One region of the Kurthia sp. ISK08 genome, then DNA from elsewhere that is predicted to be linked to it. Evidence: riboswitches for the same ligand, from Rfam matches in the RefSeq annotation. Region 1 holds a riboswitch; each other region holds the start of a gene.
What was found. A riboswitch is a leader RNA that binds a small molecule or an ion and turns the genes downstream of it on or off. The one in region 1 is predicted to bind S-adenosylmethionine.

Region 1 (2,269 bases):
TAAACTTTGAAACGATGCCACTTCTTGCTGAAAATCAGTTTTTACCTGATTATGCGGAAATTGCACCTGATATTTTAGAACGTGCAAAATTGATGTATTTGAATTACCCGAATAATCCTACAGGTGCTACAGCGACACCTGCATTTTTTGAAGAAACGGTACAGCTTGCAAAACAACATGACTTCGTTGTTATGCATGACTTCGCTTATGGAGCGCTTGGTTTTGATGATGTAAAACCATCTAGCTTTTTACAAACAGAGGGTGCAAAAGAGATCGGTGTTGAATTTTATACCTTATCGAAAACGTATAATATGGCAGGATGGCGTGTTGGCTTTGCTGTCGGGAATAAAGAAGTGATTGCAGGACTTAATTTGCTACAAGATCATCTTTATTGCAGCATTTTCCCAGCGATTCAAGTTGCCGCAGCACATGCATTAACAGGTCCACAAGATTGTGTAGAAGAACAATTGGCTGTATATGAAGCTCGTCGTGAAGCACTGATTCAAGCATGTTCAAAGGTTGGATGGTCTGTCACTGCACCTGCAGGTAGTTTTTTTGCTTGGTTAAAAGTGCCTGAAGGTTATACGAGTGAAGCTTTTGCAGATCTTCTCTTAGAGAAAGCTTCTGTTGCAGTTGCAGCAGGTAACGGATTCGGTCTACATGGCGAGGGTTACGTTCGCGTTGGTTTACTCGTATCGCCTGAACGATTAGTTGAAGCTGTAGAACGTATTGCACATCTACCTGAATTTTCGACTGTTTTCCGCTCGAAAGTGCATTAATTTTGTTTTCTCAAGAAAATAATGTTTGACTTTACTGAAAATTAGCTATAGATTGAATATATCAAATAGTTATATAAAAATATAAAATCTCTTATCAAGAGTAGCTGAGGGACTGGCCCTATGAAGCTCGGCAACCTTCCAATACATCGGTATTGTGAAAGGTGCTAATTCCAGCAAGATGACACAATCTTGATAGATAAGAGAGGTAAAACCAACACTTTCACCTCTCTTTTTGTTAAGAGAGGTTTTTTTATATGCTACATACAAAAAGGAGCGTTTTATTTATGAAAAAAGCAACAGGAATCGTATTATCACTTGTATTATCAGCATCAGTTTTAGCAGCATGTGGGAAGAAGACAGAAGATAGCCAAGCAGCAGCCGAAGATAACAAATTAGTATTAGGTGTAACGGGCGGACCACACGAAGAAATCGCAAAAAAAGCAGCCGAAGTAGCGAAAAAAGATGGTTTAGATGTTGAGATTAAAGCATTCTCTGATTATGTATTACCGAATACTTCTCTTGTAGAAGGCGACTTGGATGCAAACAGTTTCCAAACACTAACTTTCTTAGCGAACTTCAACAAAGAGAAAAATGAAAACCTTGTATCAGTTGGTACAACAATTTTAACGCCAATGGGTTTATATTCGAAAAAAGTGAAGAAATTAGAAGATTTAAAAGCGGGTTCAACAATCGCAATTCCAAATGATGCGGCGAATGGTGATCGTGCCTTACAAGTACTAGCAAGTAAAAAAGTTATTTCTCTAAAAGATACGGGCGATAAATTGGCAACACCGAAAGATATTGCAGAAAACAAAAATAAATTTAAATTTGTAGAACTAGAAGCTTCACAATTACCACGTCAATTAGACGAAGTAGATGCAGCAATGATTAATACGAACTTCGTTTTAGAAGCAGGCATTGATCCAAAAACAGCGCTACTACGTGAAAATACAGATTCACCACATATTAACGCAATTGTTGTAGAAGAATCACATAAAAATGACGCAGATGTGAAAAAATTCGTTAAAGCTTATCACTCAGAGACAGTGAAAAAATTCATTGAAGATGAATTTGACGGTGCAGTAATCCCTGTATTCGATAAGTAAACGGTTAGATTGAAAAGGAGGAGTCATCTATGATTGAGCTGAAAAATATTGAGAAAAATTTCGTTTCAAATAAAAAAGTCGTAACTGCTGTAAGAGATGTCAATCTTACAGTACCTGCTGGAGAAATTCATGGTGTTATTGGCTATAGTGGTGCTGGTAAAAGTACATTAATTCGTTGTGTGAATCTACTTGAACAACCATCAAAAGGACAAGTTCTAATCGATGGGAAAGATTTAACGAAGTTATCGGCATCTGGTTTGCGTAAAGTACGCAGTAAAGTCGGTATGATTTTCCAACACTTTAACTTATTAAAAACAGTCACAGTGTATGAAAATATCGCGATTCCATTAAAGCTAGCGGGTGTACCGAAAAAAGAATTAGATG
Region 2 (2,269 bases), on a different contig from region 1:
TCGTTGTGTAACAGGTGCCTGTGGTGCGTCGAATACTTGAAGAACATCGCCTTCTTCTACGACTTTCCCTTGCTCCATTACGGCTACACGATGACAGATTTTACGAATAACGTGCATCTCATGTGTAATTAAAATAATCGTAATACCGAGTTTTTCATTTACACTGCGTAATAAGTCTAAAATTGAATCCGTTGTTTCAGGGTCTAATGCTGATGTAGCTTCATCACAGAGTAATACTTCTGGGTCATTTGCAAGTGCACGCGCAATCCCTACACGTTGTTTTTGACCACCTGATAATTGTGATGGATAAGCCTTTTCGCGTCCTGTTAACCCAACAAGTTCAATTAATTCAGCTACTTTCTTCTTTTTCGCAGCTGAATCAATACCTGCAATTTCTAAAGGAAAAGCGATATTCTCTTCTACTGTTCTTGACCAAAGTAGATTGAAATGTTGGAATACCATACTAATTTTATGACGTGCTGCACGAAGTTTAGCACCTTTAATTTTTGAAATATCTTCACCATTTACAATTACAGAACCACTTGTTGGTTTCTCTAAGCCATTAAATAAACGAATCATCGTACTCTTACCAGCACCACTGTAACCGATAATACCGAAGATTTCACCATCTTGGATAGTTAAGTTTACTTGATCGACAGCTGTGAGGGGACCATTTGAAGTTTTATATTGTTTTGTCACATTGCTGAGTTGAATCAAATTGTTTCCCACCTTTTTCGAACTTTATTCATAAAAAAACCCCTTCTGTCAGACAACAGAAGGGTTTAAACATCATAAAATATGCTAAACCGTTCTCTCATCTCTCAAAGACCATACAGTCCTTGCGTGAATTGGCACCTTTTCACATAATGTGATGGTTGCCGGGCTTCATAGGGCACTTCCCTCCACCTCTCTTTATAAGAGCAACGAATTAAGTTCATTTAGTTATTGTAGATACTTTATCACTTCTAAATTGAAAGGTCAATACTTCTTTAAAATTTTTTCAAATAAATGTGGTACTGACTGAAAGGCATAAATTTTCTCTACTAACTCGCCATTTTGCGTAATAAGAAGGCAAGGTACACTTTCAATTTCAAAGTCATACGCTAATTGCTCCATATAATTTAAGTTGGCTTTTCCCATTGAAACATGTTCGATTGCTTGCTCCGTTACATCCATCATTCTTGATGCAACTTGGCAAGTCCCACACATTGGTGTATAGAGGTAAAAAGCTGTTTTTTCTTGGGACTTCACTTGTTCTTCCCATTGTTCACGTGTCCATTCTTGCATTATTGTCATCCTTTATCTAATAAGTAACCTGACTTAATCTTAAATTTAGCTCCTTGTAACACTTTTGCTAAATGATAACGCGGCGTGCGTTCAACACCACCGTAACGCGGTAATGTATAAAGATGATGTGTATTGGGATATTCTTGTTGTACAAGCTTACGAAGTTTCTCGCCCATATCATCTGCATCGAAAAATGCATAAAAATCACAACTCTCATAAGGTTGTAATAGTTCATCTAAACGATGAGGACTTACAGTTCCGTTTGTACAGACAATCTCAACAGGTTCATTCAAAATAGGCTTTAACTGTAAACAATCTTGTCTACCTTCTACAATGAGGACTTTCTCAATAATCTTCATACACACCATCCCATCTGATTCCTTATTCTTTTTTCTGTTCTTTCTTACTTTATTTATACCATATTTTCGGTATATTTTTGTAGGAATAGTGCTTATAAAAAAAGTGCATAGAAAAAACTTTACATACTTTACAAAAAATAAAAAAAAGAAGACAACTGAAATCAGTGTCTTCTAATCAAATCGGCATGAAAACGCGCACCTACATGAAAGGGGTGCTATTAACCTGCGACTACTTCTTCATATTGTTCAGCAGTTAATAAAGCTTCTAGTTGTGCAGCGTCAGAAGGTTTTACGACAACCATCCAAGCTTTTTCGTAAGGTGATTCGTTTACTAGCTCTGGGCTATCTTCTAACTCCTCATTTACTTCTACTACTTCACCTGAAAGTGGTGCATATAGCTCAGAAACTGTTTTTACAGACTCAACGCTACCGAATGGTTGATCGATTGTTAATTCATCGCCTACAGATGGTAGTTCAACGAATACGATGTCACCTAGTTCAGATTGTGCAAATTCTGTAATACCGATACGTACTGTACCGTCTTCTTGTAAAACCCACTCATGCTCTTTTGAATAACGTAAATTAGTTGGAATGCTCATTTTTTTACCCCTCCATGAAATATG
Region 3 (2,269 bases), on a different contig from region 1:
GTAGTTCATAATACCGAAGATTGATTTTTTCATTTCTCCTGCGTATTCTGTACCGCCGATTAAGATAATTTTCTTTTCAAGTGAAACCATAATAAATGTTTCTGATTCTGTACCGTCTATAGCTGGGTTTGCATGGAATGTTGGAGCTGATACGATTGTGAAATCAGCAATATGGTTTGCAGCTTCTTCTTCTGTTGGACGAATGAATAGATTATGTGCAAATAGATTATGCCAAGCATATTCGTTCACAACGCGGATTGCTAAACGTGTTTCAGCGTCAGCACCAGCAAAACCTTTGAATACGAACACTTCTTCTTTTTCTTTAAGATAATTAATTACTTTTGTATAAAGGGCATCAAATACTTCAGATGAGATTGGACGGTTTACTGAACCCCAATCAATATGATCTTTTGAAGACGCTTCTTCAACCATAAACTTATCTTTAGGAGAACGACCTGTATATTTACCTGTGTTAGCACGTAATGCACCATCAACTGTTAAAATCGCTTCACCGCGAGATGTTGCTTTTTCAACTAATTCTGGAACAGTTAGTTGTTCTTTAATGTTATTACCTGATAGAAGTGTGTTCAGTTCATTCATCATTTCTACTGAATTCATAATGTGTATATACCATCCTTTTTTCGTATTTATTGTACCCACAAATGTGGTTAGTCATCATTTATGGAATTAGTATAACACATTAAAAGAATTAGTCTATACTAATATGATATGTTTTTTTATTTTTTTAACATTTTATCATGTTTAGGACAAATTATATATATACTTTATTTAAAACACTCTATATATAGGTATAACATTTAAGTCATATTCAGATTGAGGTTGACATCGACGTATAATTCTACTAACATAGGCTATGAACGGATACTCTTATCCCGAGCTGGTGGAGGGTCAGGCCCTATGAAACCCGGCAACCTGCATTTCATTTCACGAGATGCGCTGGTGCTAATCTGAATGCAAGGATTCATTCCTTGAACGATAAGAGTGAAAGGTGCTTACGAAATAACCCCTTTCTCTCATACTGTATGAGTGAGAGGGTTTTTTTATTTCAAAATATATGGTGGTGGAACAACTACCTTTTTATTACGTATATACTGGCACTTTCTATAAAAAAAATCCTCGTGTAAAAAGCAGCATAGGCTGGCTTGGAGTTTTTTCTACATTTATATAGAAGAAACACACATGGATAAAGAGTACCGTATCTTTTTTCGAGGCGATCTCGTATAGGAGGAAACCAATTATGGCTCAACGTCGATTATTTACATCAGAAAGTGTTACGGAAGGACACCCTGATAAAATTTGTGACCAAATTTCAGATGCGATTTTAGATGCAATCATCGCAAAAGATCCAAATGCTCGTGTAGCATGTGAAACAACTGTTACAACAGGACTTGTGTTAGTAGCAGGAGAAATTACAACATCTACGTATGTAGATATTAAAGGAATTGTTCGTGAAACAGTTCAAGAAATCGGTTATACACGTGGTAAATATGGTTTTGATGCAGAAAACCTAGCTGTACTTGTAGCAATCGGTGAACAGTCACCTGATATTGCACAAGGTGTTGACCAAGCTTTAGAAGCACGTGAAGGAAGCATGACAGATGAAGATATCGAAGCAATCGGTGCTGGCGACCAAGGTTTAATGTTCGGTTATGCAAATAATGAAACACCTGAACTAATGCCGCTACCAATTAGTCTAGCGCATAAATTATCACGTCGCTTAACAGAAGTTCGCAAATCAGGATTATTAAAGTATTTACGTCCAGATGGTAAAACACAAGTCACGGTAGAATACGATGAAAATAACCACCCTGTGCGTGTGGATACAATCGTTATCTCAACACAACATGATGAGGAAGTAACATTAGAACAAATCAATGAAGACCTTCGTAAACATGTGATTGCGGAAGTTGTACCTGCTGAATTATTAGATGCAGATACAAAATACTTTATTAATCCAACAGGTCGTTTTGTAATTGGTGGACCAAAAGGTGATGCAGGTTTAACAGGTCGTAAAATTATTGTTGATACTTACGGTGGTTATGCACGTCATGGTGGTGGTGCATTCTCTGGTAAAGATGCTACAAAAGTTGACCGCTCAGGTGCTTATGCAGCGCGCTATGTAGCGAAAAACATCGTAGCTGCTGGTCTTGCAGATAAAGCAGAAGTACAGCTAGCATATGCAATCGGTGTAGCACAACCTGTATCAATCGCAATCGATACATTCGGCACAGGCAAAGTAACAGAAGCA

Region 2: it holds a riboswitch for S-adenosylmethionine, as region 1 does, so the genes downstream of both, ACKVQX_RS09045 (methionine ABC transporter ATP-binding protein) here and ACKVQX_RS10990 (MetQ/NlpA family ABC transporter substrate-binding protein) in region 1, are expected to answer to the same signal.
Region 3: it holds a riboswitch for S-adenosylmethionine, as region 1 does, so the genes downstream of both, metK (methionine adenosyltransferase) here and ACKVQX_RS10990 (MetQ/NlpA family ABC transporter substrate-binding protein) in region 1, are expected to answer to the same signal.

The regions. Positions count from the first base shown of each region.
Region 1 covers NZ_JBJXHL010000005.1:181,824-184,092, reverse strand. The annotation lists gene ACKVQX_RS10995 (pyridoxal phosphate-dependent aminotransferase) at 1-779, shown strand, start outside; SAM riboswitch class I at 868-982, shown strand; gene ACKVQX_RS10990 (MetQ/NlpA family ABC transporter substrate-binding protein) at 1,064-1,885, shown strand; gene ACKVQX_RS10985 (methionine ABC transporter ATP-binding protein) at 1,915-2,269, shown strand, end outside.
Region 2 covers NZ_JBJXHL010000004.1:65,744-68,012, forward strand. The annotation lists gene ACKVQX_RS09045 (methionine ABC transporter ATP-binding protein) at 1-717, opposite strand, end outside; SAM riboswitch class I at 812-921, opposite strand; gene ACKVQX_RS09050 (thioredoxin family protein) at 979-1,287, opposite strand; gene ACKVQX_RS09055 (toprim domain-containing protein) at 1,293-1,646, opposite strand; gene gcvH (glycine cleavage system protein GcvH) at 1,865-2,245, opposite strand.
Region 3 covers NZ_JBJXHL010000002.1:23,673-25,941, forward strand. The annotation lists gene pckA (phosphoenolpyruvate carboxykinase (ATP)) at 1-618, opposite strand, end outside; SAM riboswitch class I at 886-1,003, shown strand; gene metK (methionine adenosyltransferase) at 1,259-2,269, shown strand, end outside.